Regions from separate parts of the Bacillus pacificus genome, predicted to be linked through region 1. Evidence: a T-box and tRNA genes for the amino acid it is inferred to sense, from the RefSeq annotation. Region 1 holds a T-box; the other holds one or more tRNA genes.

Region 1 (10,084 bases):
TTGTTGTTTTCTGATTTTTTAAGTGAGGTTAACACCACTCCATCGGGTAATATGATCTCCTTTACTTCAATAAAGCCATGTTTTTTATATAAAGAAAGAGCAGGTGTATTTTCTTTCCCTGTTTGTACAATATATGTTTTGGAGGGGGAGAACATGTCAAATACATAAAGTAGTAGTTTTGTTGCAATCCCTTTATGAAAATGATCGGGAGATACTACTAAACGATGAATATCTACTGCCTCTTCATTCATTTTAAAAGAAATAAACCCAGCAAGTGTATCTTCATAAAAATAGCCGTAGAAAATTTCATCACACGATTGAATATCGGCTACAGTATCATAAAGGCGCGGGATAGCTGTACTATTTATATATTTTGCCTCAATTTCATAAGCGGGTATTTGAATGCTTAAAATAGAAGTTGCAGTTTTGTGAGAAGTTGTGATTAATTTTTGAATCATATGGTAAAACCTCCTTATATACTTTATTTTCATAGATTTGACAAGATTTTTCTTTTTTGGATATAATAATTACATAGTTACACAATAAGTTAGTAGCTAAATTGAATTACACTATAATAGAAATGGAGGACTAAAGATGGGGTGGATTATCACATTAATAGTTGGTGCTATTATAGGTGCAATTGCAGGTTCTATTACAGGTAAAGACTTTCCTGCTGGCATGTTTGGAAATATAATTGCTGGTTTATTAGGAGCCTGGTTAGGCGGTAAATTATTTGGAGATTGGGGTCCATCACTAGGTGGTATTCATATTATACCAGCTTTATTAGGATCAATTGTGCTCGTTCTTATTGTATCATTTGTAGTGAAAGCTGCAAGGAAATAAAGAGTTATATTATGATGAAAAGCCCTATATAAGGGCTTTTCATCATTCGAAGAGGTGGTTTTATTGGAGAAAGTAAGTTTAAGAAAACGAGATAAGTTGAAAAAGTTTTTTAGAGAACACAATTATTTAGCAGTATTACTTGGGTTTGCATTATTGTTCATTAACATATTATTACTAACAAAAATATCATTTGTTTTTACACCGTTTATCGTCTTTTTAAAAACAATTTTCTTCCCAGTATTATTAGCGGGCGTACTATTTTACATTTTGCATCCATTCGTTTCACTTTTAGAAAAGAAAGGTGTTTCGAGAATTGTATCAATAGCTTCTATATATATAATCGTACTAGGATTATTTGTATTTTTAGTTGTTACAGTAATCCCGATCATTAAAGATCAAATTGATGCATTGATAGATAACTTACCGTATTTCGGTCATGAAATCGAACGAGCAGCACGTAGATTTGGAGAAAGTAATTTACTAGGGAAAATTCAGGAGAATTTAAATATTGATGTAGCAAGTATGGTAAAAGACTATACAGTTGATTTTACGAAATCTTTATCATCAGTAACAGGAAATGTAACTGGATTTTTAAGTACTGTTACAGAGGTCGTTTTAACGTTTGTAATGGTTCCGTTTATATTGTTCTATCTTTTAAAAGATGGTGAGCAATTACCGAATCATTTTTTAAAGTTTATTTCAGAACAAAGACGACCAGCAGCGATGAGAATACTAGACGATATGCATTATGCGATTAGCTCGTATATTAGAGGACAAATTATCGTTAGCTTATTTATCGGTATTATGCTATTAATTGGTTACCTTATTATCGGTATTAAATATGCGGTACTACTCGCTATTTTAGCGATGATTGTAAATATCGTCCCGTACGTAGGTCCGATCATTGCAATTACACCAGCGTTAATTATCGCATTTATTGACTCGCCAGCAATGGTTTTAAAGGTAATTATCGTAATGATGGTCGTACAATTAGCAGAAGGCAAATTTATTTCTCCGCAAGTCATGGGGAAAAAGTTAGATATTCATCCGATTACTATCATCTTTATTATTTTAACTGCCGGAAATTTATTTGGAATTATGGGGATTATTTTAGCAATTCCAGGGTATGCGATATTAAAGGTGTTAGTAACGCATGGTTATCGATTTGTTAAGTTGAATACGTGAAAAAAAGAGCTGAAACAGAGAAGATAGATTAATCTTCTCTGTTTTTTTGTATTTGTTGCATTAATAATAATGGTGCTAAACATCTGTCTAATACTCTGTAAGTGATCTGTCGGGCTGTTGCTTCTTCAAAGTTAAGGGAATGACAATGCTTAGAGAAGTGTGTGTGCTATTTCCAATGATCTATTTCAAGGAAGGCTTTCCATGTTTTAAAAACTAATTTGATTGGACAACTTAAAGAATAGTGTTTTTTCGGCTTGATTATGATGTAATGCTACACATATAAGGAAAACTTATCGATTATTATAATTAATAAATATTCCATTTATTATATTTAATGGTGTAAGATAATAGTGTATTCTAAAAATAAAGAGTATTGAAAATTTATAATAGGAGAGGATTTTATGATTCTTGGTTTACATCATGTTCAGATAACTATTCCAAAAGGCGCCGAACTAGAGGGGAAAAAATTTTATTGTGAAATTCTTGGTCTCACTGAGAAAGAAAAGCCCGAATCATTAAAGGGGCGTGGAGGGTTTTGGTTAAAAGTGGCAGATAGAGAAGTACATATAGGTACAGAAGATGATTTTGATCGGCTAAAAACAAAAGCCCATATTGCTTATCAAGTAGAGGATATATCGTATTGGAGAAATGTGTTGGAACAAAATGAAATTCAGATAATTGAAGGGGTACCTATACCTGGTTTTGAACGTTTTGAGTTTAGAGATCCATTTGGAAACAGAGTAGAAATGATTCAAGAAATGTAGTCGCTCCATTAGCTGATTGATATAAAGGAAAGAAATAGTACTTTAATATAAAACTGAAAATTCTATTTTTTTATTAAGGTAAAATATGATAAACTGTAAAAAATAACGAAAAGCGATGAAAGAGAATAGTACATATTCGAAACTTTTCAGAGAGCTGATGTGTGGTGGGAATCAGCAAGGAATGAATATGGAATGGGCTCTGGAGCTTCTAACTGAAATGAGTAGGTAAAGACGGTTACTTCCCGTTATTGAAGTGTGAAGTGAGCTATAAAGATAGCTAATTAAGGTGGTACCGCGGGAGTCTCTCGTCCTTTTTTAAGGATGAGGGGCTCTTTTGTTTTGAGAAAGGAGGAGTTAGGATGAGTGACAAAATAATGTTAACAGGAATTAAGCCGACGGGTTATCCGCATTTAGGAAATTATATTGGTGCAATTAAACCTGCGTTGCAAATGTCAAAGAAGAATGAAGGAAAAGCATTGTATTTTATAGCGGATTATCATGCGTTAAATGCTGTGCATGATCCGAGTCAGTTCAGTAGTTATACGAAAGAGGTAGCAGCTACTTGGTTATCACTTGGACTTGGGGAAGATGTTATTTTTTATCGGCAAACAGAAGTACCAGAGATTCTAGAATTAGCTTGGATATTAGCTTGTCTAACTCCGAAAGGGCTTATGAACCGTGCTCATGCGTATAAAGCGAAGGTAGAGCAAAATAAAGAAGCGGGTTTGGAGGTCGATGCCGGAGTGAATATGGGGTTATATACGTATCCGATATTAATGGCAGCTGACATATTACTATTTCAAGCTACGCATGTACCTGTTGGAAAAGATCAAATTCAGCATATTGAAATCGCGCGCGATATTGCGACGTATTTTAATCATACATTCGGCACGACATTTAAACTCCCAGAGTATGTCATACAAGAAGAAGGTGCAATCTTACCTGGTCTTGATGGAAGAAAGATGAGTAAAAGTTATGGGAATGTTATCCCGTTATTTGCGGAGCAAGAAAAACTACGAAAGTTAATATTTAAAATCAAAACAGATTCTTCACTTCCAAATGAACCGAAAGAACTAGAAACGTTATTTACAATTTATAAAGAATTTGCGACAGAGGGTGAAATGCAGTCGTTACGTGAAAAATATGAGACTGGAATCGGATGGGGCGATGTGAAAAAAGAGTTATTCCGCGTTGTAGACCGTGAATTAGCTAGGCCACGTGAGAAATATACTATGTATATGAATGAACCGAATTTATTATATGAAGCGTTGGAAAAAGGTGCTGAGAAGGCACGGGCTATTGCGAAGGTAAATTTAACAGAAATTAAGAAACGGATTGGATTTGAGAGGGAGCGCTGAGCGTTCCCTCTTTTTTCTCTATAACTTATTCGTCATATCGATGAGTAAAGCAAAGAGTTCGCATATTCTTTTGAAACTTTTTAGTTGCATATGTTAAAAAGTATGCTACTATAGGGTTACTTATTAAACTTGTTTAATAAGTATAATTAAAGTCACTTATTAAAGATGTTTAATAAGCAGGGTTCATTTGATTACGAAGGAGATGATTCTATGAAAACAGAAAAAGAAAAGATGTTAGCGGGAGAAATGTATATTGCGGATGACGAAGAATTAGTAGCTGATAGGGTGGAGGCAAAACGTTTAACACGCCTTTATAACGAGGCGATGGAGACAGGAGATGACAGGCGTTTTACATTATTAAATCAGCTTTTAGGTTCTTCAGCTGATGGGAAAGCCCAAATTAATCCTGATTTTCGCTGTGATTACGGCTACAATATCCATGTTGGAAAGAGCTTTTTTGCAAATTTCAATTGTGTGATTTTGGATGTTTGTGAAGTTCGAATCGGTGATCATTGTATGTTTGCACCTGGGGTTCACATTTACACTGCTACGCATTCTTTACACCCGATAGAGCGGAACTCTGGCAAAGAATATGGGAAGCCTGTAAAGATTGGTAACAATGTTTGGGTTGGCGGGGGCGCTATTATTAACCCTGGTATTTCAATTGGAGACAACGCTGTAATTGCTTCAGGGGCAGTTGTGACAAAAGATGTACCTAATAATGTAGTAGTTGGTGGTAATCCAGCTAAAGTGATTAAAACGATAGACTTATAGAAATCGTTTTTTATGAGTGCATGAATAAACTGATGTCGTATCGTATAGACAATGTGAAAGGTGTTTCATATAAAGAAAAATAGTGCGGAAAATCGTACGAAGACATTACTTACTTCTTGAAACGCTCTTTTTCGTATTTATTTTGCCGGTTTTCTCGTTTGCTGTAAGTTGCTATCATCGGTTATACAACAGCCTTTTTAGTCGGCTAGGTATACTAGGGGAATCATTCGGAATACGTAATACCTTGTTAGCTGTTTTATTATTTGTTCTCTTATCTGGAATTGTATGAATGCATCAAGCAAAACAGAGAGTGCGTGCATCGGAAATATATCATCTTTATTGCTTTAGAAAATGATGTATGATATATTGTCAACGCAACTTATTAAAAGGGTTTAATAAGTATGTTGATTAAGGTGGTGAGCGATTTGAGTGAACAGTTTGTTACTCAAAAATCGATTAAAGAGACAATCCTTCGTGGCATTCGTAAAGTTCTTTTAGAGCGAGGTAGTGCAACGAAAGTTGAGCTTAGTAATACATTAGAAATCAGTTTTCCAACGATAAGTAAATTTATAGAAAAAATGAAACAAGACGGTGAAGTCACTTTAGCTGGTTTAGATGATTCAAGTGGTGGAAGAAGAGCGAAACGATATGAATATAATCCAGAATATATGTTAGGTTTAGCGATATTTTTAGAAAAAAATGAGACGAACTATACAATTTTTAACTGTTTAGGGGAAGTAAAAGAACAGGGGAGTACTTCAAGTATGTTAGTTGATACGGGCGTAAATGTATTATTTAAACATATTGAAGGTCTTATCGCTACATTCCCGAAAATAAGCTCTATATCAATAGGTGTGCCTGGTTCGGTTGATAATGGTCGTATTTTTTATATTCCTGGATATGAAAAGTTCCAAAATTTTAATTTGAAAAGTCATTTGGAGGAACAGTTTTCTATACCAGTAGTAATCGAAAACGATATGAATGCCGCAGTACTCGGTTATCATAAAAATACTGGAAATAATGAAAACTCCTCTCTTGTATATTTGTATTCAGGTCAAAATGGACCAGGTGCGGGGATTATGGTAAATGGAGACGTCGTACGAGGGAGTACGTTTTTCTCAGGAGAGATATCTTTCGTACCGCAGTATGATAATAAAAATTTCTTACAAGCTTTGAGAAGTGAAGATTCGAATAATCCAGAGGAATATAATATAGATGCTATTACTCGTTTAATAGCTACATGTATAGCTATTATTAACCCTCATGCCTTTATCTTCTGTGATGATGAAGTGAATCAATTTGTTATAGATCAAATTGTAAAAAGTTGTCCGCAGTACATTCCGGCAGAACATATCCCGAAAATAACAGTGAGCAATTGGAAAGAAGATTATTTATATGGATTAAAAAGCCTTGGACTTGATCTTATGATTACGAGAACAAATAAAGAAAATTAAATGTCCTGGCAACGAAGCATCCAATTGTCAGTTGAATAACATAAAAGAAAAGGTGCCAATTATGAAAATTGAACATGTAGCAATTTGGGTGAATGATTTAGTAGGAATGCGTGATTTTTATAAACAATATTTTAATGGTGAAGAAAATAGCTTATATCATAATTCGAAAAAGCAATTTAAATCTTATTTTATAACTTTTGAAGGTGGTGCGCGTCTAGAACTTATGAAGCGGGTAGGGATAGAGGATGCATTACAAACAGAAACAATAGGATATGCGCATATTGCTTTTTCTGTAGGTAGTAAAGAAAAGGTGAACGAATTAACGAATACATTAAGAGAAGCAGGATACGCTGTGTTAAATGGCCCGCGTACTACAGGGGATGGTTACTACGAAAGTGTAGTAAGTGATCCTGAAGGAAATCAGATTGAGATAACGATCTAACATGAACAACCTCATTTCGCATTATCATGACGGGGAATGAGGCTGTTTTATTTTTATCTTTAATTGGAGTGATGAAAATCGCGAAGAATCCCCTCAATAACTGGATGAAGAGTACTAGGTAATTCATCAAGCGGAAAGAAACGTAATTCTTTTGATTCTGTTTGATCACATACAAGCTCACCGTGAAATTCTCGGCAAATATAAACAACGAGTACACCGTGTACTTGATCGCCGTTTGGGTAGATTTGAAAGAAATCTGGTCCTGAATATGTACGGAATAGTTCTGGATTTTTAATAATAAGTCCAGTTTCTTCATATACTTCTCGTTTTAAAGCGTCTTCTAACGTTTCGTTATATTCTAAGGCGCCGCCAATGATGCCCCAGCGGTTGAAGTCTGTACGGAGCTGCAATAATATTTCATTTTTCTCATTTACTATAATAGCGTGTGAACCTATTAAAATCAGTGGATGATTTCCTACTAAATTTCTCATGTCTTCGATATACCCCATAGTTGTTCTCCTTATAGCTAATAATAATTAGGAAGTTCTTTTAACATTCTTTCTGTTTTACGTGCTGTAAAGGCTAAGTTATGGTCATCTTTCGTTCTGAAAAATAATGTGCGTAAAAAGGTTTTAATGTTGGCGCATAAAATACAATATTCATTTAACGAAAGGCGTTTTCTAATTTGGGGAAGCCTTTTTATTTTTTTTTGAATAATAGAAATTAACTCATCTTGCGGGAAGTCATGATACAGCATTGCTAGTAATGGCGTAACAATTCGTTCATCTTCGTTATTATGAAAAAGGTCAGATGGAATGAAGATTTTATTTAATAAGCAATGAATTAATTCTTCATACCATTCAAAGGTCGTATAAGAATTGTGGACAATTTCAGTAAAGGCATCAGATACGTGAGCAAGACAATGAGCCCATCCTTTATTTTCAATATAGCCTCGGAAATCTGTTTCTAAGTTTGTGTATGTAATGAGTTTGGTTTTTATTTCTTCAATATCCTCCTCTGTACAAAAGTAGTGCGAATTAGCGAATTGGAGTATTAACGCAATTAACGAAACAGTGTAAGAACGTGTGAAAACCCCATCTGAATGCGGGGAGTAAATGTCACAATATAAATATTCATCACTTAAACAAGTTTGCAACAGTAATTTCAGTTGATCATCCATAAGGAATTCATGATGAATAAAATGCACAAAACATTTATATATAAGCTGGTAACGAACGTAACTATCAGTCGTTCCAATATACTGAAGCATATGGAGCGTTAATTCATTTATATCTATATGTCGCAGTTGCGTATAGTCATTTTGTTGTATAAGCTCTAACTGTTGTTGCAGCGCTGTAATATCCAATGGAGAACCTCCTCCGCACTTTAAAGATGCGATGTTTTCTAGTATTCTATATATTCAAGGACAATCCTGCTCATGCAAGGAGAACAAGTAGAAATTCAAGTATGACATAGATGAGGGAAGTATATGACGACTATAGAACAGTTAGAAAAACATTTTAAAATAAGAAGAAATGCTTCTTCTATCATGATAAAAGAAAATAATGCAGAGATTTTTACAGAAGAGCAATTAAAGGAAATCATGCAATATTGCGTTGCTGAGGCTGAAGAAGAGGGAATAGAAAACTTACATTTTGAGATTTCTTCGAAAAGCCCCAATTATAATATGTATAAAAAATGTTTTGAAACGTATTCGTTTGAATATGTTACTGAAAACATCATTGTGTTTAAGGATCTATATAAAGTAGAAGATGTAGAAAGTGAAATTGATTTTAAGTTGATTGAAGAAGTAGGAGAAGATGCTTTTTATTCTCTTTGGAGTGAGATGACGGAAAAACAAGTCACTTATGATCAATTTGGAAATATGATGCTACAAGAAATTGGTGAGCAATGGAAAGAACATTGTTTAACAGCGAGTGTAGGTGAAGAGCTGATAGGAATTGTAATCCCGCATATTGAAAAGGGGACGTTAGAAGAAGGAAAACTTATGTATTTCGCAGTCGCTCCAAATATGAGAAATAAAGGGTATGAAGCAGCATTCTTTACAGGGGCAATGTTTGTTTTAAAAGAAATAGGTGCATCTTATTATATCGGTGATACAAATGTACAAAATGAGTGGATGAAGGATGTTTTTGAAGAGAATGGATGTCAGCTGCTTAGTTCAACTGAGAGATATGTGAGAAAGTTTTAGGAGGATGAATGATGTATACTCTCGAACTCGTATAGCGGGAGGGGACTATATATGTTAAAGAAATCCATGCATTCATTCGTGTTATTGTATCCAAATGTATTGTTAGAAGGCTGGAATATTGAAAAAGTTTCAGAACGTTATGAAGGTGAAAAGTGGGGAACTTTTTGGTTTCAGGTTGTTACTCCAACTGGGATGTTTCGAGTAAAGGAATTTTTTCTCGATATAATGGAACCAGTATTTCCGGATAGCTGTATTTCTCAAGCAAAAGGAGATTGTTTTCAATATAAAGGGCTTGTGTATTGGAAAGGTATAAATTATAAAGGAAAAGAAAGTTACGTTACATCTATATGGAAAACACAAGTTGAAATTTCTGTTGATCATGGATATGTAAACCAAGACGAAATGGAACGATTTCTATTTGAATTACAACCAGTAAATATGGAGCTTGGGAAAACGATATTACATACACTATTTCACTTATTAAGCTTTCAAGCGAAGAGAAGTGAAATGGGTGAGATAGGAAGATGTAGAGAGTGGAATGCTCCAGATGACGTATCCTATGTAAAATTGTCAATTCATGAAAAGCTAAGTTGGAAACTCGAATCGGTCGGTTTCGGAAATGACGAAACGCAGTATGTATACTGGGACGAAGTTAATAAACTATATGCACTTTGGGTTTGTAGACATAAAAACAAAGCGTATTATCCTATTTCTTCATGGACAATGAATTATGGCCCAAAACAAATTATAAATGGATTAGAGTTTTATTCGCACCCTGATCGCGGGACAGTTGTATATGAAGATTCAGGTGATGAACAAATCGCATATGTATTTCGAGGGAATCCGTGCACAACTTATGAACAAGTAAAAGAACTTTTTGCCTCTTTGTAAGATAAAAAGAAAAATGAGAACGACAAAGTAGATATTCGTATAATACAATAGGATAAGATTCGATTATAAGAGAAAGCGTTGGTGAAAGAATGGGGCAGCAAAGAAATTGGTTACAAGCAACTGTAGAAAGAAATGAAGATAATACGTTACAAATAAAGTGG
Region 2 (10,084 bases), 2.6 Mb from region 1:
TATAGATATAATGGAGTCATTATTATATTCTAGTAATGACTTAAATAACATTTGTTTTTCCTCTATTTCAATCTTCTCCTCAATTTGAGCTGTAATATCCCTCGTAATACAAATAATAAACTGACATACTCCTTCTTCATCAAATACAGGATTAAGTGAAGATTCATAATGTAAATTACCAGTTGGTAAACTAACTACATCACAAAAGGTATGTGCTTTTACTTCGCTCGCTACTTTTGCATATTGCACTTGCAATATTTCCGCCGTATCTTTCGGCAATACTTCAGAAAACGTTTTTCCATAACATTCTTCGCTTAGCTTTGCATAATCCATACCTATCTTATTTACATAAATATATGTAAAGGTTTCATCATCCATAACTTTCACAATAAATACTAAATCTTGAATAGCATGTAATAATCCTCTTCTTATTAAATCCATATCTATCATACTTAAAAAGGTATTTTGATTACGATATTGTTCCTTCATATTTATCTCAACCTGTCTGATCTATTTTTATTCATATATCACCATTCTATATGACTATGTACCCTTTTTTAAATGTATGATTCCATATTTATTTTTATTTTTAGAAAAAAAGTCGCCATATGGCGACTTTTAATAAACAATTTCTAAATCTAATCCTGGATAATTTTGTTGACGGAACGCTTCATAAATTAAAATAGCTGCTGTATTTGATAAATTTAATGAACGCACTTTATCAGTCATTGGAATACGTAAACAATGATCGAAATTTTCTTCGATTACATTAGCTGGTAAACCGTTCGTTTCTCTTCCAAATACAAAGTAGTAATCCTTCTCACGTTTACTATAATCAAACGCTGTATGAGCTTTCTCGCCATACTTTGTTAAATAGAAGAACTCACCGTCTTTATTTTTCTCATAAAACTCTTCAATTGAATCATAATACGTAATTTTCACGTGCTGCCAATAATCTAATCCTGCACGCTTTAACATTTTATCATCCGTTGAAAATCCAAGCGGTCTAATCAAATGCAATTCTGTTCCAGTTGCTGCACAAGTACGAGCAATATTTCCTGTATTTGCTGGAATTTCTGGTTGATATAAAACAACATGTACTCCCACGCGATATTCACCTCTGTTTTTTGTCTACTACGTATTATACCACTTGAGCGAAAAATCTCTACCCATTAATAATATGAAAGAATTTATATTTCATTTGTGGTGTATATTTACTAGAATCTTCATAGTTCCAATAACGCCGACGGCTATTCGCTGAATGTGCATTTACAAGTGGCATACCATCTGCGTCTTTTGCTACTACAATCGTCGTATGATTCCACCTACCATCATCCTCGAAATCATAAGCGATGACATCACCAAGAATAAGGTCCTCTGGCCTTTCTACAGCTTCAGCTCGAAGTCCTGATGTAGCACCTGACAAATACCAATAAAAAGAGTGTGCAACAGCCCAGCTCCAACTCCACTGATTCTCCCTTTGCCACCATCCTTTGCGAATATTAGGATATCCATTCATTGGTACTTCTCCAGTATGAAGACATTGAGAAATAAAATTCGTACAATTATCAGGGAAATTACGATATGCAGGGTTTCGATCATCCCACCAACGCTCTGCATATTTAACTGCCTCTAAACGGTTGTACTGATAGGAACCGTACTTCTCTTTTGTAACTTCCCTTTCTAATGTCTCACTCATTCCAACTGCTTCTGGCACTTCAATAGCATAATCACCTATTATCCGGCTATTATTTAAACAAACTCTTCGTTTTAATTGTTCCTCTTCAATATAAAATAATTCTTTATGCTTAATTAAATATTTAAAATGTATTTGATAATCAATTTCTTGATGATTGCTATTATTGAATTGCCTCATAAAAGAAACGTCCGCAGTTGCTTTTACTATCTCTGCATTACGCTTTTGAAATAATTGTTTCTTTCTCTTTGCTATTTGTAATAAATCTTCAGCAATACCATCTACATTTGTTCGTTTCTCTGTTATATATGCTAAAAAGTGTTGGACTTGCTTTTCAATATTTATTTTTACAACCATTTCGTCTCCCTCCCATATTACAATATGAAAAAGGGAGATATTATCTACTCTTTTTTCTGCGCTAACAATTCAAGTCCGCGATTCATTTCATGAAGAACCTCTTCGTCTTTCTCACGTTGCATCGCTTTTTCAATAGCTTCGCCCACGCCGTCTCCACCAATTTTCCCAAGCGCCCACGCTGCTGTTCCGCGAAGTACTGGTCTTGGATCGTCTTTCATAACACCAATTAAATCAGGAATTGCTGATGCCTCTTTAAAATGCGCAAGTGCCAAAATTGCATTTCGTTGCAACGGTTTTTTACCTCTCCATGAACCAGACATAATTCCATATTTCTCTTTAAAATCACGATTGCTAATTGTTAAAAGTGGTGTTAATAACGGCTTAACTAACTCAGGATCTGGTTCCATCTCAGGGTGATTATGAAAATCCATTCCTTTATTTTTCGGACAAACTGTCTGACACGTATCACATCCATAAATACGATTACCTATTTTGTCGCGATACTCTTCCGGTAGGAATCCTTTCGTCTGTGTTAAAAATGCTATACACTTCTTCGAATCTAACTGTCCTCCTTGTATTAAAGCACCTGTAGGACAAATATCAATACACTTTGTACAGCTCCCGCATTGATCTTCTATCGGCTGATCTGGTGGGAATGGAACGTTTGTAATCATTTCTCCTAAATATACATACGAACCAAATTCAGGTGTAATAATAGAGCAGTTCTTACCGCTCCATCCAATACCAGCACGCTCTGAAACAGCTCGATCGCTTAATTCACCCGTATCAACCATTGACTTAACTTCTATATCGGGAAGTTTTTCGATTAAATATGCTTCTAATTTCTGCAAACGATCTCGTAAAACTAGATGATAATCTTGTCCCCAAGAAGCACGACAAAAAATTCCACGGCGTTCTCCACGCTTACTTAATGGTGCATTTTTTAATTTTGAAGGATACGCTAATGCAATCGCAATAATTGATTTTGCACCAGGTAATAAAAGCTGTGGATTCGTTCTCTTTTCTATATCAGGCTCTTCAAATCCAGATTGATAATTTAATTGTTGCTGCTGGATTAACCGCTGCTTTAATTCTTCAAATGGTGAAGCACTAGCAAAGCCTATTTTATCTATACCAATCGTTTTACTATACGCAATGACATCTTGCTTTAATTGTTCAAAATCCATTCCTAATCGCCTCCTCAGATGAATCCATCCTTTATGTAACGATCTATTGGTTAGCAATTCACTTTTGGAATACTATTCTTTACTTCTATTTTCGCATAAAATACTGTTTTCCAAACATTAAAAAACGCAATGCCTCGTTTATCTCGGAAACGAAACACTGCGTTGATCACAATTTATAGAAAAACATTTAATAAAATTTGGAGCGGGTGAAGAGAATCGAACTCTCGACCAGAGCTTGGAAGGCTCTTGTTTTACCACTAAACTACACCCGCAAATATGAAATACATATAAGATATTAGAATAACTTATGTAAAGTAGTATAGCATGTAAAAAAAGCGGAAGCAAGAATTTTATCGAAAAAAGTCGAAAAAGTGATGAGTAGCTCATCACTTTTTCAATTCTTTATCAATCGCCTTCTTCATACTATCGAAATCAGGATTTGCAAGATTTCCGTTTATATATACTGAAGGAGCACCTTGAACTTTTAATTTTTGAGCACGATCTGAATCTTTACGTACTTTTTCTTTTATTTCTTTACTGTGTAAATCTTTCTTAAATTGATCTACATCAACTTTCGGAAGCTTCTCTTTCACAATGTTAAGAAGTAATTCTTCTGTAATCCATTCTTCCGTATCTTTCTTTTGACTTTGATAAATCTCATCATAGAAAGTCCAGAATGAATCTTTATCTTGTTTATAAATTGCTTCACCAGCTGCTGCACCTAAATCAGAGTCTTTCCCAATAAACGGAAAATTAATAAAGTATAACTGCACTTTACCTTTATCAATATACTCTTCTTTTAATCGTGGCAATACTGTTACATCCCAAGTACGACAAGCGGGGCATTTGAAGTCTCCAAATTCAACTACCTTAACCGGAGCATCATCTTTCCCTAAAGATTGTTGTGTGGAATAAGCAAACATCTCATTCCCTTTATCTTTTTTGTCATTTATGATGCTATACGCAATCGTTCCGATCACAATCAATACTGCAATGGAAAAAACTATACCAAGAGCCATGAGTTTGTTCGATGATTTCATATACATTCCTCTTTAATTTCATATTCTGTATACAGCATTGTACACAATACACATAATATCAACACTTATATACGTCACGCAATGAACACGCTCACATAAATTACAAAAACACAATAATTGTGACGATATTGTGTCACGATTTGTCACAATTTATTCAAAAAAAAGAAGCTCCTATGTAGGAACTTCCATTAGCTTACTGCTTTTTCACGAGCACTATTTAACATCGACTGCTCTGTTTTTATATCATGACGAATGACTAACTTCTCACTAACTGCTTGCACATACTCATCATGATTGATATAGCCTTCTTTCTCCATCAATCTCAAAACGACATTTCGTCTCTCTACGGCCTTATCATAATTTTGTACCGGTGAGTAATAAGCAGGTGCCTTTACTACAGCAGCCATCATTGCACTTTCAGCCAATGTTAATTGGCTCACCTTTTTACCAAAGTATAGGTTTGCTGCTTTTTCAATTCCCCATGCTCCTTCTCCGTAATAAATATTACTTACATATAATTTTAAAATTTCATCCTTTGTAAATGTACGTTCAATTTTTTTGGTATAAAAAATTTCTTTCCACTTGCGAGAAAATGTACGTTCATTCGTTAAAAAAGCATTTTTTGATAACTGTTGTGTAATTGTGCTACCACCTTGCACAACACCACCAGCTTTTATATTCTCAACAGACGCTCTGATAATCGCTATATAATCTAAACCGTTATGATGATAAAACCTTTTATCTTCTGTTGCAATAAATGCATGTGTTAATGATTCTGGCACCTCTAACTTAGCCGGTACATGTAATTTACTAATATCACTTTTCTCGATCATTACATTTCCAATGAATAATAACGCGAAACTTAACAATAATAATAAAATAATGGCTTTATACAAAAACTTAGTCATTGGATTTAATGCAACTTTTTGATGATAGTTCACCCTAGATAATACTCGTTCTTTCATCTTAAACACCTCTTTTCCACACAGCGTATAATTCTTACTTTAAGAATACCTTGTTGTAAAAAAATATCCCATCGATTTCTCTTACACATACCTTACATCATTGTAAGGTATAAGGTGAAACTTTAATCAGAACGCACCAATCTGATTGCCCGGCAAATAGTGGGATAAAAAAGTATTGTATCACAGTCCTTTTTTATCTACTATTCATCTGAAATATTGAATATAGATTATGCTAAACCAATAACAGATTAAATCTTAAGGCTATTATACTTTCTATATTAAAGCACTCTATTTTCATTATATCATCTACCAATATATATACTTTTGAGTATCTAGTAATCTAAATGTATATAATATATCATACATTATAAAGAACAAACGTTCTTAAAATCAATACTAACACTATTATTATTTTGACCTTTTTCTTAAACAGTATACAAAAAAGAGTAGTGATTTGATTGTATCTCAAACCGGCTACTCTTTTCTTTACAATCTTCCTATTAAGTTATATGGCTGCACTTCCCACGTTTCATACGGAATACAATGTGTTGCTCTCATCGCATCAAGCGTTCTGGATTTCATATGAGGACGCGTTATGTACTCATCTATGTTCTCTTCATTTAAAGCAACAAATTTAGCCTCTTGTATTTCTTCAGGCTGAATTTGTATTTCACCGCTCACGTATGCCACTTTAAAAACAACAGCTAGAATGTGCATGGAAGCATTATAGTAAACTCCTGTAATACCGATAGGCTTCACCGTTAATCCTGTTTCCTCTTTTATTTCCCTACAAATTGCTTGATCGAGCGCTTCTCCTTCTTCTACCTGTCCTCCTGGCAACTCCCATGTATCCGATCGCCAATGTACTTTAGCTAATAACACTTCGTCTTTTTCATTTGTTAAATAACCTGCTACAGCAACGATATGCTTTGGTGTTTTATGTTCCATATTAAGCCTCCTAGCAATAATGAATATTTCACATATCCCTATAAGCATATTCCCTGTCTACAACAAAATACCTTTACTCATTCATCACCTTAATGAAATTCATAAAAAGAAGCCCCTATCCGTTAAATGAAAAGGGGCTTCTATCGTATTATTCTCCTAAGTCTACGTTGTGGTAAACTTGTTGCACATCTTCTAAATCTTCTAATGCATCAACCATTTTTTCAAATTGTGCTTGTGCATCTTCAGGAAGTGTTACATCGTTTTGTGCAAGCATTGTTAATTCAGCAACTGTAAATTCTTCAACGCCAGCATCTTTAAGAGCAGATTGTACTGCATGGAATTGATCTGGTTCAGCATACACGATAACAGCATCTTCTTCTTCAAGAATGTCACGTGCATCCACATCTGCTTCCATTAAAATCTCAAGAACTTCATCTGATGTTTTCCCTTCAAGACCGATAACAGCTGTTGCATCAAACATGTAAGCTACAGAACCGTTTACACCCATGTTACCACCGTTTTTGCTAAATGCAGCTCGTACATCTGCTGCAGTACGGTTTACGTTGTTTGTAAGTGTATCTACAATTACCATAGCTCCATTTGGTCCGAACCCTTCATAACGAAGCTCGTCATAATTTTCTTCTGAACCACCTTTTGCTTTTTCAACTGCACGATCGATAATTGTTCTTGGAACATTGTATGTTTTCGCACGTTCTAATACCACTCTAAGCGCTTGGTTTGATTCCGGATCTGGCTCGCCTTGTTTTGCCGCTACATAAATTTCACGTCCAAATTTCGCGTATATACGGCTAGTATTTGCATCTTTTGATGCTTTTTTATCTTTAATATTATTCCATTTACGACCCATACTTTCCACTCTCTTTCCGGTTTTAAATCTACATAAAAATATTAATATGAAATATCATGTGTGTTCAACACATTTTTAAAAGAAATATAAAAAGTTCATTTTTGATTCATATTACAGACATAATATAAATCACTATCATTTTGTTCTTTCGACAAGTTATATTATACATGAATTGCTACATTTATCACGAATTTTAGAATCACATAACATAATTTAGCAAAAAAACTCTACCATTTCTATTAGAGTTTTTTACATCACCGATACCGCTTTCCATAATATTCCCTTAATTCCTTTCTATTGTTGTATAATTAAAATAGGAAAAATTTCGAAGTGAGTATAGAGGGGAGAATTATGACACATTCAAATACTACATGAATACGTTTATCTTAATCATTTAGTACCTATTTGTGCTTATTCTTTAGTATGATGAAAATAATAAAAAGACTCTACACATTTGGTGTAGAGTCTTTTTATTACGCCGTTCGTGATACCGATGGTCGGGGTCGAACCGACACTCCCGAAGGAACACGATTTTGAGTCGTGCGCGTCTGCCAATTCCGCCACATCGGCACAAAAGAAAAGGCGGCAACCGGATTTGAACCGGTGATAAAGGTTTTGCAGACCTCTGCCTTACCACTTGGCTATGCCGCCATATAAAATTTTACTGGAGCGGAAGACGGGATTCGAACCCGCGACCCCAACCTTGGCAAGGTTGTATTCTACCACTGAACTACTTCCGCAAAAATGGCTGGGCTAGCTGGATTCGAACCAGCGCATGACGGAGTCAAAGTCCGTTGCCTTACCGCTTGGCTATAGCCCATCGAATTCTTACTTAATTATATGTAAGCATCCATTAGATTATTTATAATTTTTAAAATAAAAATGGGGCGACTGATGGGAATCGAACCCACGAATGCCGGAGCCACAATCCGGTGCGTTAACCACTTCGCCACAACCGCCATGTTGTGTAAATATATTTGGCAGGGGCAGTAGGAATCGAACCCACACTGGAGGTTTTGGAGACCTCAGTTCTACCTTTAAACTATGCCCCTATGTAAATGGTGGAGGGGGGCAGATTCGAACTGCCGAACCCGAAGGAGCGGATTTACAGTCCGCCGCGTTTAGCCACTTCGCTACCCCTCCGAAACTTACATGGTGCCGGCTAGAGGACTTGAACCCCCAACCTACTGATTACAAGTCAGTTGCTCTACCAATTGAGCTAAGCCGGCGTATATGATTAAGATAAATGGTGGCTCGGGACGGAATCGAACCGCCGACACGAGGATTTTCAGTCCTCTGCTCTACCGACTGAGCTACCGAGCCTTATTAAAATGGCGGTCCCGACCGGGGTCGAACCGGCGATCTCCTGCGTGACAGGCAGGCATGTTAACCACTACACCACGGGACCATTTGGTTGCGGGGACAGGATTTGAACCTGCGACCTTCGGGTTATGAGCCCGACGAGCTACCGTGCTGCTCCACCCCGCGATAATACTATTCATATAATTTATATGGTGGAGGATGACGGGATCGAACCGCCGACCCCCTGCTTGTAAGGCAGGTGCTCTCCCAGCTGAGCTAATCCTCCAAAGTGGTGACCCGTACGGGATTCGAACCCGTGTTACCGCCGTGAAAGGGCGGTGTCTTAACCACTTGACCAACGGGCCAAATATTATAAATCCTATGGCGGAGAGCAAGGGATTCGAACCCTTGATACGCTTGTGACGTATACACGATTTCCAATCGTGCTCCTTCGGCCAACTCGGACAGCTCTCCAATGGCTCCGCAGGTAGGAATCGAACCTACGACCGATCGGTTAACAGCCGATAGCTCTACCGCTGAGCTACTGCGGAATAATATTGCCTGGCAACGTCCTACTCTCACAGGGACAAGGTCCCAACTACCATCGGCGCTAGAGAGCTTAACTTCCGTGTTCGGTATGGGAACGGGTGTGACCTCTCTGCCATCATTACCAGACATTATTCTTTTGAGACAATCATTATTATAACTTATTTTCTTTAAAAGTCAACAAGTTTTTTTATGTTCTCTCAAAACTAGATAACATTGCTACATATTATATGGTTAAGTCCTCGATCTATTAGTATTCGTCAGCTCCACATGTCACCATGCTTCCACCTCGAACCTATCAACCTGATCATCTTTCAGGGATCTTACTAGCTTACGCTATGGGAAATCTCATCTTGAGGGGGGCTTCATGCTTAGATGCTTTCAGCACTTATCCCTTCCGCACATAGCTACCCAGCTATGCCCTTGGCAGAACAACTGGTACACCAGCGGTGCGTCCATCCCGGTCCTCTCGTACTAAGGACAGCTCCTCTCAAATTTCCTACGCCCACGACGGATAGGGACCGAACTGTCTCACGACGTTCTGAACCCAGCTCGCGTACCGCTTTAATGGGCGAACAGCCCAACCCTTGGGACCGACTACAGCCCCAGGATGCGATGAGCCGACATCGAGGTGCCAAACCTCCCCGTCGATGTGGACTCTTGGGGGAGATAAGCCTGTTATCCCCGGGGTAGCTTTTATCCGTTGAGCGATGGCCCTTCCATGCGGAACCACCGGATCACTAAGCCCGACTTTCGTCCCTGCTCGACTTGTAGGTCTCGCAGTCAAGCTCCCTTATGCCTTTGCACTCTACGAATGATTTCCAACCATTCTGAGGGAACCTTTGGGCGCCTCCGTTACACTTTAGGAGGCGACCGCCCCAGTCAAACTGCCCACCTGACACTGTCTCCCGGGTCGATAAGACCCGTAGGTTAGAATTTCAATACAGTCAGGGCGGTATCCCACCAGCGCCTCCACCGAAGCTAGCGCTCCGGTTTCAAAGGCTCCCGCCTATCCTGTACAAACTGTACCAAAATTCAATATCAGGCTACAGTAAAGCTCCACGGGGTCTTTCCGTCCTGTCGCGGGTAACCTGCATCTTCACAGGTACTATAATTTCACCGAGTCTCTGGTTGAGACAGTGCCCAAATCGTTACACCTTTCGTGCGGGTCGGAA

The links. A T-box is a leader RNA that pairs with one kind of tRNA and senses whether it is charged. The one in region 1 lies ahead of LMD38_RS10265 (tryptophan--tRNA ligase), so its partner is inferred to be a tRNA-Trp.
Region 2: it encodes a tRNA-Trp, which carries the amino acid that the T-box ahead of LMD38_RS10265 (tryptophan--tRNA ligase) is inferred to sense. The anticodon was not compared.

The regions. Positions count from the first base shown of each region.
Region 1 is NZ_CP086328.1:1,965,143-1,975,226, forward strand. Features, by position in the region: gene LMD38_RS10245 (GNAT family N-acetyltransferase) at 1-458, opposite strand, end outside; gene LMD38_RS10250 (GlsB/YeaQ/YmgE family stress response membrane protein) at 595-843, shown strand; gene LMD38_RS10255 (AI-2E family transporter) at 907-2,028, shown strand; gene LMD38_RS10260 (VOC family protein) at 2,430-2,792, shown strand; T-box leader at 2,899-3,108, shown strand; gene LMD38_RS10265 (tryptophan--tRNA ligase) at 3,152-4,150, shown strand; gene LMD38_RS10270 (maltose O-acetyltransferase) at 4,361-4,924, shown strand; partial or broken gene LMD38_RS10275 (MFS transporter) at 5,092-5,213, shown strand; gene LMD38_RS10280 (ROK family transcriptional regulator) at 5,350-6,378, shown strand; gene LMD38_RS10285 (VOC family protein) at 6,440-6,820, shown strand; gene LMD38_RS10290 (NUDIX hydrolase) at 6,880-7,329, opposite strand; gene LMD38_RS10295 (DUF2785 domain-containing protein) at 7,347-8,186, opposite strand; gene LMD38_RS10300 (GNAT family N-acetyltransferase) at 8,310-9,032, shown strand; gene LMD38_RS10305 (hypothetical protein) at 9,084-9,923, shown strand; gene LMD38_RS10310 (tyrosine-protein phosphatase) at 10,013-10,084, shown strand, end outside.
Region 2 is NZ_CP086328.1:4,524,901-4,534,984, forward strand. Features, by position in the region: gene LMD38_RS23330 (sensor domain-containing protein) at 1-489, opposite strand, end outside; gene trmL (tRNA (uridine(34)/cytosine(34)/5-carboxymethylaminomethyluridine(34)-2'-O)-methyltransferase TrmL) at 619-1,107, opposite strand; gene LMD38_RS23340 (amidase domain-containing protein) at 1,166-2,053, opposite strand; gene queG (tRNA epoxyqueuosine(34) reductase QueG) at 2,098-3,240, opposite strand; tRNA gene LMD38_RS23350 (tRNA-Gly) at 3,439-3,512, opposite strand; gene LMD38_RS23355 (DsbA family protein) at 3,627-4,280, opposite strand; gene LMD38_RS23360 (transglycosylase domain-containing protein) at 4,469-5,245, opposite strand; gene LMD38_RS23365 (NUDIX hydrolase) at 5,732-6,193, opposite strand; gene LMD38_RS23370 (YebC/PmpR family DNA-binding transcriptional regulator) at 6,342-7,061, opposite strand; tRNA gene LMD38_RS23375 (tRNA-Leu) at 7,550-7,631, opposite strand; tRNA gene LMD38_RS23380 (tRNA-Cys) at 7,642-7,712, opposite strand; tRNA gene LMD38_RS23385 (tRNA-Gly) at 7,727-7,801, opposite strand; tRNA gene LMD38_RS23390 (tRNA-Gln) at 7,807-7,881, opposite strand; tRNA gene LMD38_RS23395 (tRNA-His) at 7,945-8,020, opposite strand; tRNA gene LMD38_RS23400 (tRNA-Trp) at 8,040-8,113, opposite strand; tRNA gene LMD38_RS23405 (tRNA-Tyr) at 8,121-8,204, opposite strand; tRNA gene LMD38_RS23410 (tRNA-Thr) at 8,215-8,290, opposite strand; tRNA gene LMD38_RS23415 (tRNA-Phe) at 8,309-8,384, opposite strand; tRNA gene LMD38_RS23420 (tRNA-Asp) at 8,394-8,469, opposite strand; tRNA gene LMD38_RS23425 (tRNA-Met) at 8,473-8,549, opposite strand; tRNA gene LMD38_RS23430 (tRNA-Val) at 8,574-8,649, opposite strand; tRNA gene LMD38_RS23435 (tRNA-Glu) at 8,654-8,728, opposite strand; tRNA gene LMD38_RS23440 (tRNA-Ser) at 8,746-8,837, opposite strand; tRNA gene LMD38_RS23445 (tRNA-Asn) at 8,840-8,914, opposite strand; rRNA gene rrf (5S ribosomal RNA) at 8,923-9,038, opposite strand; rRNA gene LMD38_RS23455 (23S ribosomal RNA) at 9,140-10,084, opposite strand, start outside.